One region of the Microlunatus sp. M237 genome, then DNA from elsewhere that is predicted to be linked to it. Evidence: riboswitches for the same ligand, from Rfam matches in the RefSeq annotation. Region 1 holds a riboswitch; the other holds the start of a gene.
What was found. A riboswitch is a leader RNA that binds a small molecule or an ion and turns the genes downstream of it on or off. The one in region 1 is predicted to bind cyclic di-AMP.
Positions count from the first base shown of each region.

Region 1 (9,052 bases):
GCGGTGCCGCCGTCCGATCTGCGGGGAGTGCATGAACCCCGCCTCCGTCGGCTTCCAGTGCCCGTCGTGCGTGTCGTCGGGGCGGGCCGGCGTGCGCGCCCCGAAGACACGCTTCGGCGGGGCACTGACCTCCGGCGCCGGTGGCACCGCCACGAAGGTGCTGATGGGCGTGCTCGCCGCCGTCTACGTGCTGAACTTCGTCTCCGGGAACCTGCTGCTCAGCCTGATGGCGCTGTCCAACGGAGCCATCTATGCCGGGGAGTACTGGCGGCTGCTGACCTTCGGGTTCACCTCGGTGGGGCTGTTCGGCGTGCTGATGAACCTGCTGGTGCTGTGGATGGCCGGCCGGGCGCTGGAAGCGGCGCTGGGCGTGTGGCGGTTCGTCGCGCTCTACGTCCTGGCCGGTCTCGGCGGCGCGACAGTGTTCTTCCTGCTCGGTCCGATCGGCGTCGGGACGACAGGCGCCTCGGCGGCCGTGATCGGGCTGCTGGGCGCCAACGCTGTGGTCAAGCGCCGCGGCGGCGAGGACATCCGTCCCGATCTGAGCCTGCTGGCCCTGATCGTGCTCTACGGCCTCGTGATCGGATTCTCCAGCTTCGGCTGGCTCGGCCTGGTCGGCGGCATCCTGGTCGGCCTGCTGGTCGGCTGGGTCCTCGCGTACGCGCCGCGCGGCCAGCGGGTGCTGATGCAGGGAGTTGGGCTGGCCGGGGTGGCCGTGCTCTGTGTCGTGGCGGTCGCGGCGAAGCTCGCGCTGAGTTGATCGCGGCGAAGCTCGCGCTGAACTGATCGCGCTCAGATCGCCGGCACGCTCGGCACCGGTACGGGCTCGAGTGGTGCGGTGTACCAGACCACCGCACACACCACGATGGTGACGAACAAGATGGCGGCCAGCACCAGCGCCGTCACGATCAGCGCCTTGGACGATAGCCAGGATGCCGGGTCATCATCGGACTCCGGTTCGACATGGCTGTCGTCGTCCACCAGCTCGTCTTCGGGGTGCCAACCGGCCGTCGGGTGCGACCCCGTCGTCGGAGCAGGTGGCTGTGAGGTGCTCACCGCGGTCTACTCGGCACCGATGGCGAAGGCCGCGTCCAGGTCCAGCGAGGAGTACGCCCGGAACGCGATATGGGTCTCGGTGCTCAGCACTCCGGGTACCTTGTTCAGCCGGTCAGCCACCACCTCGGCGATCTGGTCGTTGCCGGACACCCGCACCAGCACGATCAGGTCGATCGCACCGGTGACGGAGTAGACCTCGCTGACTCCGGCCAGGGCGGCGATCTCCTCCGCCACCTGCGGAATCTGGGCCACCTCTGCCTTGACGAACACGATCGCAGTCACCATGGCGTAAGGGTAACGGCCGCGGGGCGCGACTCGTCATGGATTCGGCCGGTCCGGCCGCACGTCCGGATCGAGCTCGTCGCCCAGGGCATAGCGCACCAGGGCGGCGTGACTGAGCACTGCGTGCAGCGGCCACATCCAGTCACCGGTGATGTCGATCAGGCGGACCCCCGGCTGCTCCAGCCAGTCCGCGATCCGTTCCGCCTCCTCGAATCCGCCGGCCGGCTGTGGTCCCACCGGCGGGGCCACCGTCTCCGCGGTGGCGCAGACCGCTCGAGCGACCGCCTGCGGGACATCGTGCGGGGTCGCCACCGCCGCGCCCGCGAGCCGGCCATAGCGGATCACATGGATGTGCCAGTCGTTCTCCTCCCGGCGCGCGGCCACGATCTCGGGGCAGGCCGCCAAGCTGCGGACCCGGTGGAACCGGCGCCCGGTGCTGGTCAAGGTCTCCAGCCGCCGGCGGATCAGGTCCGCCTCCTCATAGCGCTGCTGGTCCACCAGGCGACGCAGCCGCGACCGGAGCGCGCGCACGGCTGGACGTACGTCGGTGGAGAGGGCGGTGCGGACCTCCTCGACCAGCGCCCCGTACGCATCGACGGTGATCGAGCCGTCGCACGGCGCGCTGCAGCGACCCATGCCGGCCAGGGCACAGGCGACGGTGCGGGCCGTACGGCTCAACCGCGGCGTGCACTGGCGGATCGGGAACCCGTCGTAGAGCGCCAACACCACGTCCTCGGCCGCCTGCCGACGCCGGAACGGGCCGAAGTACGTCGCCGCGTCGTCGCGCACCTGCCGCACCACCGACAGCCGGGGGAACGGCTCTTCGGTGATCTTGATCCACTGCTGGCGCTCCGGAAACTTGGAACGACGGTTGTAGCGCGGGCGGTGGGCGGCGATCAGCCGCAGCTCGCACACCTCGGCCTGTAGCGGGGTCTCGCAGGTGATCGCCTCCACCCCGGTGGCCAGCCGCACCATCTCGTCCATCCGCGGTCTGGTCTCCGAGGCGGTGAAGTAGGTGCGGACCCGCTTGCGTACGTTCTTGGAGGTGCCGACATAGAGGATGTGGCGCTCCGCACCCTGGTCGGCGACGAAGAAATAGACGCCGGGCCGCTCCGGCAGGTCGCTGGCCCAGGTCCGCTTGGCCCGCCGCTGCGGCGACACCCGGCGGGTGAACTCGTGCAGGTCCTCGATGGTGTGCACGCCGAGGTTGCCGACCCGCTCGATCAGACCGTGCAGCACATCGACGGTGGCGCGGGCGTCCTGCAGCGCGCGGTGGTTGGGCGTGCTGGTGGCGCCGAAGTGGCGGGCCAGGGTGGCGAGCTTGTGGTTGGGCACCTCGTCGCGCAGCATGATCTGCCGCGCCAGGCTGACCGTGTCGAGCACCGGCCACTTCGGCCACGGATACCCGTGCTCCGCACACGCCCGGCGCAGGAAACCGACGTCGAAGGAGGCGTTGTGCGCCACCAGCACCGTCTGGTCGGCGAAGGCCAGATACGCCGGCAGCACCTGACCCAGGGTGGGGGAGTCGGCGACCATCTGGTTGGTGATCCCGGTCAGCACGGCGATCAGGGGCGGAATGTGCGAGCGCGGGTTGACCAGGGTCTGGAACTCGCCGAGCACGACCCCGCCGCGCACCTTCACCGCGCCGATCTCGGTGATGGCGTCGGTCTCGGCTCCGCCGGTGGTCTCCAGGTCCACGACGCAGAAGGTGACGTCGGCCAGGTGGGTGCCGAGATCCTCGAAGGACGCCTGCAGACTCGGGGCCGGTGCGGTGCTCATGTCGAGGAACGTTAGGTCGGCCTACTGACAGTTGCGTCACTCCTGTCACAGGCGATCGCTGCAGAACTGTCAGAGGCGCCGTGCACCGTGGTCTCGACGGACCGGATCGGTCCCGATGAGGAGGACGCGATGAACACCCTGCACGTCGACTGCGACAGCTGCGCTGCCCGTGGCCCCGCCTGTGGCGACTGCGTGATCACCGTCCTGCTGGGCGCGCCCCCGCAGGGCGTGGACCTGGACAGCGATGAGCGAGCCGCGCTCGCGGCGCTGGCGGAGTCCGGACTGGTGCCGCCGCTGCGGTTGGTCCCCGGAGCCCGCCGCGGCACGTCTGTGCAGTCCCCGTTCGACTGGCAGGAGCACGGCTGAGCCCGGCGTCGGCAGCGCAGGAATGGCCCTGCGGCGGCCGGGACGCTGTCGGCGTCGTCCAACCGTGATACTCGCGGTTTGCCAGTGACCATTTCGTGACCTAATGTGTCCTCAGCATCGTGGTGCACCAGATGACACAAGTTGTCGGCCAGGATGCACGCTGAGTCTCGAGGCCCTTCACCACGGTGAGCGGCCCCCGGGAGCCGGGGAACCAATATTGTTGGGGTGAATCGGCAGCTCGCACTGGGTGCGAGATGTCGTAGGACTACCTTCCCAGTCCGAATCCGTCAGCTCACCTGGTAGGCGTCAATGTGAAGGGGAATGTCTGCGTGACCTCACGCTCTCGCGAGGCCAACGGTCGTCTGGTGCAACTGCGCACCGCCTGTCGTTCGGGGATCCTGGGTCTTGCGGTGCTGGCGCTCGCCGCCACGCTGGCCGGTGGACCCGGTAGCAGCCCCGCCGCCGCCGATCCGGCCCTGACCATCGCCGACGCGAAGGCGCAGATCGAGAAGCTGGAGACCGAGGCCGCAGCGCTCGACCAGGACTACGCGGGTGTCAAGGAGAAGATCGACACCGGCAAGCGGAAGCTCCAGACCAAGCAGGCCGACGTCAAGGCTCAGACCGCCAAGGTCGCCGCGATGCGCCGCCAGGTCGGGCAGGTCGCCCTGGCCCAGTTCCAGAACCGCAGCATCGACACCACCGCCCAGCTCTTCTTCACCTCCGACACCGACGGCTTCTTGAGCCAGGTCTCCACTGTCGAGAAGGTCAGCGAGAACCAGAACACCGTCCTCCAGGACTTCCAGACTCAGCGGGCATCGCTGGCCGACCTCGAGCGGTCAGCCGCCAGCGACCTGACCACCCTGCAGCAGCAGGAGAAGGATCTGGCCGCGCTGCGGAAGCAGTCGGACGCCAAGATCGCCGAGTCCAAGGCTGTCCTGGCCAAGCTCACCGCCGAGGAGCGTGCCCGCCTCGCCGCCGAGGAGAAGCGCAAGCAGGAAGAGGCGGCCGCCGCCGCCGAGTCGGCCCAACCGGCCGCCACCGACACCTCGCGGACCACCGACCCGACCCGGACGACCGACACCACGCGGTCGACCGACACCACGGACAGCACCTCGCGGACCACCAACCGCAAGGACGCGGCCGACGACACCAGCACCGACGGCGCCGCGCTCACCGGTTCCAGCCGCGGCCAGAAGGCACTCGCCTTCGCCCGCCAGCAGATCGGCAAGCCGTACCGCTACGGCGCGACCGGGCCGAGCGCGTACGACTGCTCGGGTCTGACCGGGGCAGCGTGGCGCGCGGCCGGGGTCACCCTGTCCCGCACCTCCCAGGCCCAGTTCAGCAACGGGACCGCAGTCTCCCGGGAGAACCTGCAGCCGGGCGACCTGGTCTTCTTCTACAGCGGGATCAGCCACGTCGGCCTCTACGCCGGCAACGGCACGGTGCTGCACGCTTCGCGTCCGGGCAAGCCCGTTGGCTACGCGAGCCTGTCTGACATGCCCTACGCCGGTGCGCGCCGTCCGGGCTGATCGGTTCCCCCCTTCGACGTCACGGCTCCTCCCTTCCCGGGGGGAGCCGTCGTCGTCTGCCCAGCTGCCGCGCCGCAGGCTGCTCGCCGGTCTGCTCGCGCTGCCGTGGCTGGCGAGCTGCCACGGCCAGCCCGCCAGTCCCGCCAGGCCCGCCGGCCCGGCAACCCACGCTCCCGTCCCACCGGACGACAGCGCGGAGCGCACGACTGCTCTGCTCCAAGCGTTGGCCACAGCGGTCATGGCCGGCGACACCGCGGCGTACGCGGACTGCTTCGCGCTGCTCGACTCCGCCTTCACCCCCGTGGTGCAGCGCTGGCGAGACAACCTCGACGCGTTGCCGCTGACAACGTTCGAGCTGTCTGCCGATGGCCGCGCGGCCGCGCTGGCGCCCGAACGGCTCGCCCGGCTGGGCGCCGGGGCGCAGGCGAGGGGCGTGGTGGTGCGCTGGCAGCTGCGCGGCGAGACGGCCCCGGCCGAGCACCGCGTCTGGCTCACGATCGCCGACCGCGACCGGCGGCTACGGATCGTCGGGGCCACCGACACCGACGGGTCCGTCAGCCCGCAGCCGTCCTGGTGGCTGGAGCCGGTCCGGGTGGCCAGCACAGCCACCTCGACAGCGGTGGTGGCCACCGGCGACCCAGCCGCCTGGGCCGACCGGGCGGCCCGCGCCGCCGCTGCCGTTCGGGCCGGCGTTCCCCCCGCGCTGTGGCACGGCTGGACCGGCGCGACGGTGATCGCGGTGCCGTCCAGTCAGGTCGGGTTCGAACGCGTGCTCGGCGTGCAGACCGGTTCCTACGCCGGGATCGCTGCGGTGGCCTGGCCGGAAGGTGAGAACCCGGCCACGGCCCCGGTCCGGGTCGTCATCAACCCGGCGCGGGTCCGCGGCTTGTCGGAGGAAGGGCTGGACATCTTGTTGACCCATGAGACCACCCACGTGGCTACCCGCTCTGCCGCCTCACCGGCCCCCACCTGGCTGGTAGAGGGGTACGCCGACTACGTCGCCTACCGGGCGCATCCGGCGGCCCGGTCGGCCGTGGCCGCGCCGCTGCTCGAGGCCGTACGGCGCGACGGCCCACCGCAGAGCCTGCCCGCCGATGCCTCGTTCGGTCCCGGCGCCGACCAGCTCGAACTGCGCTACGCCGAGGCCTGGCTGGCCTGCCGGTTCCTGGCCGAGCGGTGGTCACCCGCCGCCCTGGCCGACCTCTACGCCCGGGTCGACGGCGGGATGGCGGTCGATGCCGCCCTGCGTGCGGTGACCGGCACTGATCAGGCGGCCTTCACCCGCGCGTGGAGCCGAGATCTGGCTGACCGGGCGCGGCGGAGCTGATGGCGACCACGCTGGTCATCAGCAACGACTTCCCACCCCGGATCGGGGGGATCGAGTCCTTCGTTGCCGACGTCTGCGATCTGCTCGACCATGACGTGGTCGTCCTCACCTCCACCGAGCCCGGAGCGGCCGAGCACGACGCCGCCTTGGCCTTCCCGGTCGTCCGCCGCGGCCGGGTGCTGCTGCCCACCGCCGCGACGACGGCGACCGCGGTGGACCTGCTCCGCGCGCACCGGGCGACCCGGGTCGTCTTCGGGGCGGCCGCACCGCTGGCGGCCATGGCGGGACCGCTGCGGCGCGCCGGGGCGACGCGACTGCTGGGCCTCAGCCACGGGCACGAGACCTGGTGGTCGACGGTGCCGGGTGCCCGGACGGCGTGGCGACGGATGGCCGAAGGGCTGGACCATGTGTCGACCATCTCCGACTACACCGCCGGCCGGATCGCCCCTGCGCTCGGTCCCGGTGCCCGCGCCGGCCTGATCCGGATCCCCCCGCCGGTCGACGTCGACCGGTTCCGGCCCGGCCACCGCGTCGATGCCCGGCCGCGCTGTATCGCGGTGGCACGGTTCGTCCGGCAGAAGGGGTTCGCCACGCTGCTCCGGGCGTGGCGGCGGGTCCTCGACGGCTGGCCGGGCGACCAGCCGACGCCGGAGCTGGTGCTGGTCGGCGACGGTCCGCAGCGAGGCAGGATCGAGCGGCAGGCGCGCAGGCTCGACCTGACCGCGTCGCTCCGCCTGACCGGGGCCGTGCCGCGGTCGGCGGTGCTCCGCGAGCTGCAGAACGCCGACGTGTTCGCGCTGCCGGTCCGGACTCGGCTCGCGGGTCTGAACCCGGAAGGTCTCGGCCTGGGCTTCCTTGAGGCAGCCGCCTGCGGGCTGCCGGTGCTGGTCGGCGATTCCGGCGGGGCTCCCGAGACCGTGCAACCGGGCCGGACGGGCCTGGTGCTGGCCTCCGACGACGAGGTCGGATTCGCCGCCGCGCTGAGCGAGTTGTTACAGGATCGAGACCGGTGCCGGGCGATGGGGGAGGCCGGGCGGGCGTACGTGACCGGGTGGTTCGGCTCCGCGGCGGTCCGGGCGACGCTGCGGGCGGCCCTCGACCTGGGATGACCCAGACGATGCGGGAGTGACACGGGGTGAGCAGTTATTGTTCTGGGAGGTGCGGTGGCGCACCACCCACCACGTACGGCGAGGAGCACACATGGCAAGTCAGACGAGCGCCAGCATCGATATCGCGGCCTCGCCCGCGGAGGTGATGACGGTGATCGCCGACTTCGCGTCCTACCCGGCGTGGGTGGACTCGATGAAGTCTGCCGAGGTGCAGACGACTGGCGCCGACGGCAAGCCGGAGACCGTACGGATGGTTCTCGACCATGCCTTGGTCAAGGACGACTACGTGCTGCGTTACGAGTGGACCGACGACAACGTCAGCTGGCACCTGGTCCAGGGCACGCTCCTGAAGAAGATGGACGGGTCCTATCGGGTCCAGCCGTCGCCGACGGGCACGACGGTGACGTACACCCTCGCTGTCGACGTCAACATGCCGATGATCGGCATGATCAAGCGCAAGGCCGAGAAGACGATCATCGATGGCGCTCTGACGGGGCTGAAGAAGCGCGTGGAGGGCTGAGCATGACGGTCCCCGCCCCCCAGACCGGCCCCGCCGGGCTGCCCCGGACCTCCCCGCAGCGCAGTCTGGCGTTGCCCCAGCCGTTGAGCATCGGCATCGACATCGGCGGCACCAAGGTCGCCGCGGGTGTGGTCGACGACAGCGGCGTGATCCTGGAGCGGCTGCTCGAGCCGACGCCGTCGCACAGCCCCAAAGCCGTCGAGGACGCCATCGTCCGCGTCGTCGACCGGCTGCGCTCGTCCCACACGGTCGAGTCCGTCGGCATCGGGGCGGCCGGTTGGGTCGACAACGCCCAGGCGGTGGTGGCGTTCTCGCCGCACCTGGCCTGGCGGGCCGAGCCGCTGAAGGAGCAGCTGTCGAAGCGGATCGACCTGCCCCTGATCGTCGACAACGACGCCAACGCCGCCGCCTGGGCGGAATACCGCTTCGGCGCGGGACAGGGCGCGTCGGTGATGGTCTGCATCACCCTCGGTACCGGGATCGGCGGCGGTCTGGTGATCAACGGCCAGCTGTTCCGGGGGACGTACGGGATGGCCGGCGAATGGGGCCACATGATCAGCGTGCCGGGCGGCCAGCGCTGCGAGTGCGGCAACCGCGGCTGCTGGGAGCAGTACGCCTCCGGCAATGCCCTGGTCCGCGAGGCCCGCGAGCTGGCGCGTAGCGGTTCGCCACTGGCGTACCGCCTGCTGAAGCTGGTCGGCGGCGATCCGGACAAGATCACCGGCCCGCTCGTCACCGAGGCGGCGCTGCAGGGCGAGCAGGTGGCGATCGAGCTGCTGGCCGATGTCGGTCACTGGCTGGGTCAGGGGATCGCCAACCTCACCGCCGCCTTGGACCCGGATCTGTTCGTCATCGGCGGCGGCGTGAGCGCAGCCGGGGAGCTGCTGCGCGCGCCGGCCCAGGCGACTTTCGCCCGCACGCTCACCGGCCGCGGCTATCGGCCCGAGGCCAAGCTGGTGTTGGCGCACTTCCGCAACGACGCCGGCCTGATCGGGGCGGCGGACCTGGCCCGGCACGCCATGATCGAACCGCCGCAGTCGGGTCAGTTCGGGTTCTGGCCGCGACGCCGCAAGAGCGGCGCCCG
Region 1 is NZ_JBXHBL010000002.1:171,197-180,248, reverse strand. Features, by position in the region: gene AC1XX3_RS07050 (rhomboid family intramembrane serine protease) at 1-760, shown strand, start outside; gene AC1XX3_RS07045 (hypothetical protein) at 793-1,056, opposite strand; gene AC1XX3_RS07040 (Lrp/AsnC family transcriptional regulator) at 1,063-1,341, opposite strand; gene AC1XX3_RS07035 (DEDD exonuclease domain-containing protein) at 1,375-3,117, opposite strand; gene AC1XX3_RS07030 (hypothetical protein) at 3,247-3,483, shown strand; cyclic di-AMP (ydaO/yuaA leader) riboswitch at 3,632-3,804, shown strand; gene AC1XX3_RS07025 (C40 family peptidase) at 3,813-5,012, shown strand; gene AC1XX3_RS07020 (peptidase MA family metallohydrolase) at 5,236-6,339, shown strand; gene AC1XX3_RS07015 (glycosyltransferase family 4 protein) at 6,339-7,448, shown strand; gene AC1XX3_RS07010 (SRPBCC family protein) at 7,540-7,968, shown strand; gene AC1XX3_RS07005 (ROK family glucokinase) at 7,971-9,052, shown strand, end outside.

Region 2 (9,052 bases), 730 kb from region 1:
TGACCCTTGGCAGCCAACATCGCCTGCAGGCGGTGGAATCCGGGGATTGCGAGACCCTGAAGAACCTCGTGCGCGCCTCTAGGTTGATGACCTGGCCCGATACCTACCGCGCCGAGCATGGAGCTCTCGCTTATCGAACAGCGTTGACCGAGGCACTGTGGGGGCCGTACCAGCTTCTGGGCAAGCTTTCGCCGATCGTCTACCTGCTACGACTTCGGTCGACGCTGTGACGATGTGAGTAAGGATGCGGCCGCGCATGGCCACGACTTGCAGCGGGTGTACGGGCCGCTGACCTGGGACCTCTACGACAAGTTGGACGTCTCGTTGCAGCCCCGCAGCCCTGACTGGTTGCGAGGGCTGGCCGCAGCTCTGCTGCCAGCGAATGGGCGCCTGCTGGATGCTGGCTGTCGAAACGCCGCCCACCTTGTTCAGATTGTCCGTGATCACCCGGGCGTCAGCGCTGTCGGTGTGGAGCCCGTACCCATCCACGTCCGGGCTGCGGAAGAAGCCGTCGCCGCGGCTAATATGACGGACAAGATCACCATTATGGCCGGCGAGATTGCGACCATCGCGCAGTCGGGGCAGGTCTTCGATCTTGTCTGGTGCCGTGACGTGCTGGAGCAGGTGGCCGACTTAACCGCAGCGGTCGCCGATCTTGCCAAGTTGACTCGTGCAGACGGTTCGCTCCTGGTCTTCACGACTGTCGCCACAAGCAGCCTGACGGCCGAGGACGCCGTGCTCCTTGGCCATCATCTGGGCAACGTGCCCGAGAACCTGTCGAGGGCCGCAGTCGAGGGCGCTTTCGTTGCCGCTGGATTGCACGTGGTGGCGACCCACGAGATCGGTACGGAGTGGCGGGAGTGGGAGGAAGAACGCAGCCAACCCGTGTCCACTGCACTGCTTCGGCTCGCGTCTGCGTCGCAATCGTGCCAGGTTCGTCTCCGCTCACGGGGAGGAGATCGGCGCGCACGTGGAGGCCAACCTGCACTGGGAGGCCTATCAGTTCCTCGGGAAGCTGCTGCCCCTCGTCTACGTGCTCCGCCAGATAGGACGGCTCTCGATTACGCCCTGAGCCTCCGGTTGGGCTGGAGTTTCGTGCGCAAGGCCTAGCTCGGTGGTTGACGAGGCGCTAGCGGCGACAACCGTCCCCTCCGCCCTTATCCGACACATAGCTCAGCGATGGTCAACCTCTCGTTATCTCGACTGGTGGTTGCAGAAAGCTAATGACCACCTCCCTCGACCGAGCGGGGCGGATCGGCGAACTCTCCGACGAGCCGGGGATGAGGCAACCGATCGGCCCTTCGCAGTTCCACTGGAATACCATAGGCACGCATCAGCCCGCAGCAGAGTGACCTTCGGAGGCTGTCGCGGCTAGCCCTGCCAAGCCGTCCACCGACAAGTTGACGGCGCTCCCGTGAATGCCGGGGCCTGGGATGCGGTTCGTGAAACCCTCGAGAGCGGCGGGTACGGAGCCCCTTGCACACGCGCCGTCGACACAGTTCGCGTCGTCAGCGAGTAATGCCGTCTAGTCGGGCGGCACACCCGCAGCCCAGCACTAGTCGCTGACTCACCGTCCCCGAGGAGATCCACCCTGAGGGTCCGACTAGTCTGAGACCAACTTTGGATTGCCATAAGGCATTGATCGAGTAACTCGTAGCGGCGAGCCTGGTCTAGGCTGCTTCCAGCGGCACGGCGTGCCGGTCGGCCACTGCGTGCGTCCCACAACAAAGGTCCCGGGCAGAGTCGGAGTCCTGATCGCCACTCGCTGCCAAGGCTGGAAGGACGAGTGGCCGCCAGCCAGCGTTGATCTTGGCGATCCTGATGTCAGTGCCAGGCACTGGACACGAGTGCGTTGTCGTCGGCGGGCAGAAACGCTCGGAGCCACTGCGCGACGCAGACAAGAGCCAAATCCCAAACCGTCCTCAGCCTGGAGATTTCACCCCTTTGCTCGGCAGCGCAAGTCAATCTTCCACCTTGCACTCTTGACCCATCTATCCAGTGTAAAACACCGCTATGGGAACAATCACGCTACGCGAAAGTTGGTCGCGTTGGGGCGGCACGGGAGACCAAGTTATCACCATCGTTCAAGGAGCGCTGGCCACAGTCGGAGGCGTGAACGGAACTGAGGAGACGCCTCTATACTGCTTGATAACTACACCCCCCGATGATGAAACGCGCTACGACTCCGCGGACGACTTGAAAGCTGGTCTCAGCGAGTTGAAGGCTATAAAAAAGGTGGAGGTTGTCGTAGGCGACTCCTCTGACGGCGTAGTCGCGACCATCACCTTCAACAACCAATCTCCGGCTGCTCGGCTCGAGGTAGCAGGGAGCGACAGGATTGCGGTACAGGGCGTCCGACAAGAACTTCGACATCTCCTCGATAGTGGGAAGCGATGGCCCAAGTCTCCGACGGTGATCTTGTTAATAGGAGCAGTGATCGGGATGCTCTTGGGGCTCGCGGGCGGTATAGGTTGGACCTACGTTCCTTTTGGTTGGCTTCCTGACAATCTCATCGGTTCCATCATCTATGGTTTGATCTACGGAATCTTCTATCTCCTGCTCTTCGGTGGCGTCTTCTACTTGGTGCGATGGGCCATGCCCGCCCTCGAGCTGATTCCACCGGGAAGCATCCCGCGCCTCATCCGGTACAAGGCGAGGATTGTATCGCTAACGCTTTTCATTATGGGGGCTGTTGCTACCACCATCATCGGAAGGGTGTTGGGAGGGGGAAGCAGTTGACGCCAGGGCGGACGCTTGGTGCTCAGCAGGCAATAGAGGGTCGTCGACCCCCACACTGGCATGACCCTACAACCGGCCAAGGATGGCCGACTCGGGGTCCGTCAGTCCAGTGTCCGGAAAGTCGACACCGTAGCGTCCAGCCGCGATGCGCTCCACTCCACGAGGAATTGTCCGCTCCACTTATCACTGTCAGGAGGTCGGCGACCGACCTGCGTGCCTTCCGCACGAACCCCGGCTACCCGGGCGCCGCAAGGGTCGGCTACCGGGTGCTTCCCACGCGGGTTTGGTATTGCGTGGGGTCCCGCACAACAGGCACCTTCTGACAGTTCGGCAGCCGTGTGACCGGTTGGCGTCCACCTCACAGACTTTCGTCACTGGTCTTTACACTCTTAGAGATCTCGCAGTGGCAGGTTTCAGTGCCGTGGTGGATTAGTCAAGGTAGTTGCCATCATCAGCCGGGCGATTGAGGCATCGAAGAACACTGGGGCGAGGGGCCGCTTTGACGCTGGGCAAGGCCCGCATCGCGAAGACGGCGCATATCGGCGATCTAGGGTCCGTGCCCCTCGTCGAGCTGCTGACCCTTCCGTGGAGGGTTCCTCCGGCTAGTTGACCTGATCACCGAGACGTCGCCGTGCGCCGCGTGACAGGCTGCGTGTATGGCCACTACCCAGAAAAGATGGTTTGAAAGACCACCTGCAAGTGCGCGGGATGTCCTCATCTAGAGAGCGAAGGGCCTCCCTGAGCGTGCCCTACGGTTACCTCGCATACCGACCGGAACTAGCCTGAGAGGCTTCGTCAGACATGCGCCAAATACACGTGGTCCACATCGGCCCAACGTTTGGTCGGGAGCGGCCAACACCCAACGAGCTCGTTACACCGGAGGACCCCGACCCGGTAGCGGACTGCTGCGCTACCGAAACCTAGACCGCCGCCGGAATCGGCGATCGCTACCGCCGGATGCAGACTTGGCTGACGGAAGCGCGGACGCCTTGCCGCTGGGCGCAATCGACCCATGTCGCCCACCGTGCCGGAGACGAAGTCACTCTTCACGAGATCCTGGATCACAAGATTGGCGACTTGCATCGCCACGCGGGCCATGCCGACATGCCCCCGTGAGCAGCTGACGGATCAGTAGGCCTACTGTCGAGCCGCCGCAACCTTCCGAACGAGGTCGACTGGCCGGCGCACGACAGGCGGTTGCTGATCCTCATCAACGAGTTCGGCTGACAGGCTTGCGTGCTGTGCTCGCTAGAAGGCCCGCGATGGACCGCAGGGATCGGCTTACTTGCCCGTATCCCGACGAGGGTCGGCCCTCTCGTGCGCTCAATCGCGGCGCCGCGCGTGACTGAGCTTCTCGCTTCGCTGTTGGCACTACGAGCGCGGCCTGGCTCGAGTGGCGATCCTCGGGGCACGAGGTGGTCCGGGTGGGGCCGCCTGAGAGAATCGAACTCTCGACCTACGCATTACGAGTGCGTTGCTCTGCCATCTGAGCTAAGGCGGCCTGTGCCACCGCAGGCGGCGGCACGGTTGCCCACTATATCCAGCGCGGCCAATTCGTCGAAATCAGATCCTCAGCAGGTGGTGCCCTCGACCGGGGTCACCCCGTCGACGAAGTAGCGGGTCACCAGTGCGCGGATGCAAGGGCTCTGCCCGTACGCGAGATGGCCCTCGCCGCGAAGCGTGACCAAGACTCCCGAGGTGAGCTGCTTGGCCATGCCCTGGGCGTACGCGTATGGCGTGGCCGGGTCGCCGGTGGTGCCGATGACCACGATCGACGGCGCACCCGGGCCGGTGATGCGGCCCACCGACTTCACCGGCGCGACGGGCCACATCGGACACAGATAGTCCGGCCCCAGGTAGCGGCCCATGGTGGGTGCCTGCTTGACGGTCGTGGCGAACTCGGCGTCGGCGCCGGAGATGCCGTCGTCGTCGGTGTCGAGACAGCGGATGGCCGGGAAGGCGTAGGTGGACTGGCCGTAGCGCCCGGCCTCGTCACGTTGGTTGTATTGGTCGGCCAACCACAACAGACGCTCGCCGTTGCGAGCGACGGACGCCTCGGTCAGGGCGGCGGCCAGCACCTGCCAGCCGCGCTCGTTGGCGTACAGCGCTTGCACCAGCCCGGTCACCGCGAGCTGCTGGGTCAGCTCCCGATCGCCCACCGCGAGCGGCTGACCGTCGAGCCGGTCCCAGAGCGCGACGACACTACGCAACACCTCCGACCGGCTGCCGCCCAGCTGGCATCGCTGGGCGACGCACCACTCGGCGAAGGAGCTCAGGGCGGCGTCGAACCCGCCGCTCTGGCCGACGCTCTCGTCATCGGTGATGTCGACGGCACCGTCCAGCACCATCCGGCCCACCCTCGGCCCGAACAGCTGGGCATATGTCGCGCCGATCTCGGTCCCGTACGACGACCCGAAGTAGTTGAGCCGCTCGTCGCCGACCAACCTCCGGAGCAGGTCGAGGTCGCGGACCGTGTCAACGGTGGAGATGTGCGCCAGCAGCGGGCCGGAGCGCTGCAGGCAAGAGGCGCCGAACTCGCGGTTGGCCGCGATCAAGGCGGCCTTCTCGGCCTCGTCGTCGGGTGAGCCGTCGAGGGCGGTGTACGTGTCCAGCGCGCGATCACCGAAGCAGCGCACCGGAGTCGAGCCGCCCACACCACGTGGGTCCCAGCCCACCACGTCGTAGTCCTGCAGCCCTTCCAGCCCGACGTAGTCCACGTACGCCACCCCACTGCCACCGGGTCCACCGGGGTTGATGAACAGCGAGCCCTTGCGCTGCGGACCGGTCGCGGGACGCATCGCGAGGGCCAAGGTGATCGCCTCGGCGTCCGGCTCGGCGTAGTCCAACGGCGCCAGTACGGTGGCGCACTTGCGGCCGTCGCCACAGTCGCGCCACTCCAGGGGCTGCTGCTGATAGCGGGCCAGGCCACTGCCCGGAGGCGGATCGGCGAAGCCGGCAGGGCGTACGTCCGGCGCCGGTGCGACCGGACGGGAGTCGAGGGCGGTGACGGTGCTGGACGGCAGCGGGACCTCAGGGGCGGATTCTCCATCCTGGCCCGGCAACGCCGAGCAGGCGGTCAGCAGCACGGCGGTCAGGCCGGCAACCAGCCCTGCCCGTGCACCGCGCCCCATGCCGAAGGAGCCTACCCGCCGGTCAGCGAGCGAGAGATCAGCGACGTCGGCGGGCGCGCGGCTTGGGACCGTCGGGGTCGCGCTTGTCGTAGGCCTGGCGCGAGCCACAGACACTGGCCTTGGAGCAGCTCATGGTGGCGCCGCTGGCGCTCATCCGAACCACCACCGCGTCGGCCGGCACCGAGTGAGCGACCACGACACCTTCACCGTCATCGGTGGTGACCCGCTCCCCGACCGCCGGCGCATCCCGGGCGAACTCGGCGTAGAGCGGGTGCTCGTATTTCAGGCAGCACATCAGCCGGCCGCACGCGCCGGAGATCTTCATCGGGTTCGGCGGCAGGTCCTGGACCTTCGCCAGCCGCAGGCTGACCGGCTCGAAATCCTTGAGAAAGGTGGCGCAACACAGGTCACGCCCGCAGTTGCCGATCCCACCGGTGAGGCGGGCTGCGTCGCGGGAGCCGATCTGGCGCAGATCGATGCGTGCCCGCAACGTCCGGGCCAGCTCGCCCACCAAGACACGGAAGTCGACCCGGTGCGGGGCGTTGAAATAGATGACGGCGAGCTTGTCGACGTCGCCCTGGTCGATGTAGTCGACGGCCACCACCTTCATCGGCAGCCCATGCTTCTTGATCAGCTTCTTGGCGACCAGCTTGGCCTCGGCGCGGCGGCGGCGGTTTGCCTCGTCGCGCTCCAGGTCGGCCGGTGTCGCCGGTCCGGCACAGGCCGGCAGATCCACGAAGTTGGTGTCGGCGTCATCCACCCACTCCGGCGCCCAGACACACTCAGCCACCTCCGGGCCCGACTCGGTCGGGACGAGCACCTTCTCCCCCACCCGGTACGTCCGTGCCCCGGGATCGAGATAGTAGAGCCGCCCGTACCGCTCGAAGGAGACGGCCATCACCTGTGCCATGCAGACAGCCTAAGCCCCCACGCCAGCGTGGACAGCGGCCAGCGGGAAGTGCCGCGAGCCCGGCGGACGTGAGTCCGCCGGGCCGCAGGGGTGCAGGAGCCGGGGGGACAGTCCCGCACCCGGGATCGGGGCTACTTGAGTCGGAGAACCTGACCGATGTAGATCGAGTTCGGGTTCTTGACGGTCTTCTTGTTCAGCTTCCACAGACCCTTCCAACCGCCCTTGACGTGGTGGCGCTTGGCGATCTTGGCGATCGTGTCCCCGCGCTTGACCCGGGTGGTCTTGGTGGCCTTCGCGGGGGCGGACTTCTTCTTGGCGGTGGCCTTCTTCTTGGCGGTGACCTTCTTCTTGGCCGTCACCTTCTTGCTCTTGGAAGCCACCTTCGACGAGCCGGGGTTTCCGGCCGGGGTCGCGTTGCGGCTGGCGTTTCCGGTGGACTTGGTCAGTCCGGCACGCTTGCCACAGGTGGGCCAGGCACCCGGGCCCTGGGTGGCCAGGACGCGACGAGCCACGGCGATCTGCTCGCTCTTGGTCGCCCGGTGGGCCGAGCTGGCGTACTTCGCACCGCCGAAGCCCCGCCAGGTACGCGGTGAGAACTGCAGCCCGCCGTAGTACCCGTTACCGGTGTTGATCTTCCAGTTGCCACCGCTCTCGCACTTGGCCACCCGGTCCCAGACGGTGCCCGCGGCTGCGGCGGAGGTCGTGCCCATCCCGGCGATGCCGAGAGACAGGGCGACTGCGGCAAAGACGCCGACGAGTCGCTTCATGATCTTTGACGTCAACAAGACATTCCCTTCCTGACTGACGCCTGTGAAGTGAGCTGACGGGTTCGGGCTGTCAGGCGCCCGGCGCCGATGCATTTCCGCATCGGCACTTCACCCCAGGGCAGCGCGTCTTCGCGATACCCGGTTGGTTCCTCCACCTTCGCTGCGCCCGGGACTGTCCCGGCAGAGGTGCCCGCCCAGCGAAGCTCGGCGTAGCGGGCACGCGATCTCGTGGCCATATCCGATGCCCACGAGCCATCCCCGAACATTTCGGATCCGTGATGTAGATAACGGAACGGATACGAAACTGGACTCACCGTAAGTGAAGACGAGGTCGGGCGCAACCCTGCGGTAGGGCGCAGTTCGCAGGGGGCTGAAACCACAGATGCCCCGATCCGCGAGGACCGGGGCATTGAGGAGGTTGTCGGAGAGAACGCTCGGGGGTTCGTACCCTCCGGCAACCTGACTAAACCGTACTAAAGATGCACAGGAAAATGAACCCCGACCGTGACCGCTCGAGCAAACTCTGGACAACAGATGAAGACCTGATCAACCCTCCACCAACCCGATCATGGTCGCTTCCACCGCCAGCAACGGAGCCACATTCGTCTCCAGCGCGGTGCGGCAGCCGAGCAGCGCATCGATCCGGCGCAGCGTCGACTCCGTGGTCGACTTCCTTGCCAGCACCGTGATCTGAGGCGCCAGGTCCTGGTTGACCAAGGGCGCCCCGCTGTTGGTCTGGATGCTCAGCACATCGCGATAGAGCCCGGTGAGCTCAGTCAGTGCGCGGTCGATGGCGTCCCGCTGGAACCGTTTGCTCCGGGCCTTCTGCTGGTCCTCCAGCTCCTTCATCGCGGCCTGAGCCTGGCGCGGGCGGGCGCCCTTGGTGCCGAACCCCAGCGCCTCCGACAGCGCGGCTCGTTCCTTCGCGTCCAGCTCCGCGGTCGCAGCGGAGGCCTCCTCGGCGCAGGCGTCGACCAGGGCGGCGGCGCTGCTCAGGCACGCACCCAGGCCGTTCAGCCGGGTCGGGATGAGCAGCACCTCACGGCGGCGTTGCCGGGCCGCGTCGTCGCGAGCCAGCACCCGCGCCCGGCCGACGTGGCCCTGCGACACCCGGGCGGCGTACGCGGCCAGCTCGGGGTCGACGCCGTCCCGCCGGATCAGCAGCGCGGTCACGGCAGCCACGGTCGGCGTCTGCAGGGTGAGCGACCGACACCGGGACCGGATCGTGACCACCACGTCGTCGGCCGTGGGGGCGCACAAGATCCACACCGTCTTGGGCGCGGGCTCCTCAATGCTCTTCAGCAGGGCGTCCGCCCCGCGCTCGGTCACCCGGTCGGCGTCCTCGACCACGATCACCTGCCGACGGCCGAGCGTCGGGCTCATCGCTGCCCGTCGGACCAGGTCGCGTACCTCGTCGACGCCGATGGACAGCATCTCGGTGCGGACCAGGGTCACGTCGGGGTGGGCGCCGCTCAGGGCGGTGCGGCACTCGTTGCACTGTCCGC
Region 2 is NZ_JBXHBL010000002.1:904,195-913,246, forward strand. Features, by position in the region: gene AC1XX3_RS10510 (class I SAM-dependent methyltransferase) at 1-230, shown strand, start outside; gene AC1XX3_RS10515 (class I SAM-dependent methyltransferase) at 235-1,110, shown strand; gene AC1XX3_RS10520 (hypothetical protein) at 2,113-2,739, shown strand; tRNA gene AC1XX3_RS10525 (tRNA-Thr) at 4,165-4,240, opposite strand; gene AC1XX3_RS10530 (alpha/beta hydrolase) at 4,311-5,870, opposite strand; gene AC1XX3_RS10535 (PSP1 domain-containing protein) at 5,908-6,780, opposite strand; gene AC1XX3_RS10540 (transglycosylase family protein) at 6,912-7,547, opposite strand; cyclic di-AMP (ydaO/yuaA leader) riboswitch at 7,571-7,740, opposite strand; gene AC1XX3_RS10545 (DNA polymerase III subunit delta') at 8,094-9,052, opposite strand, start outside.
Region 2: linked by a shared signal. The riboswitch ahead of AC1XX3_RS10540 (transglycosylase family protein) and the one ahead of AC1XX3_RS07025 (C40 family peptidase) in region 1 are both predicted to bind cyclic di-AMP.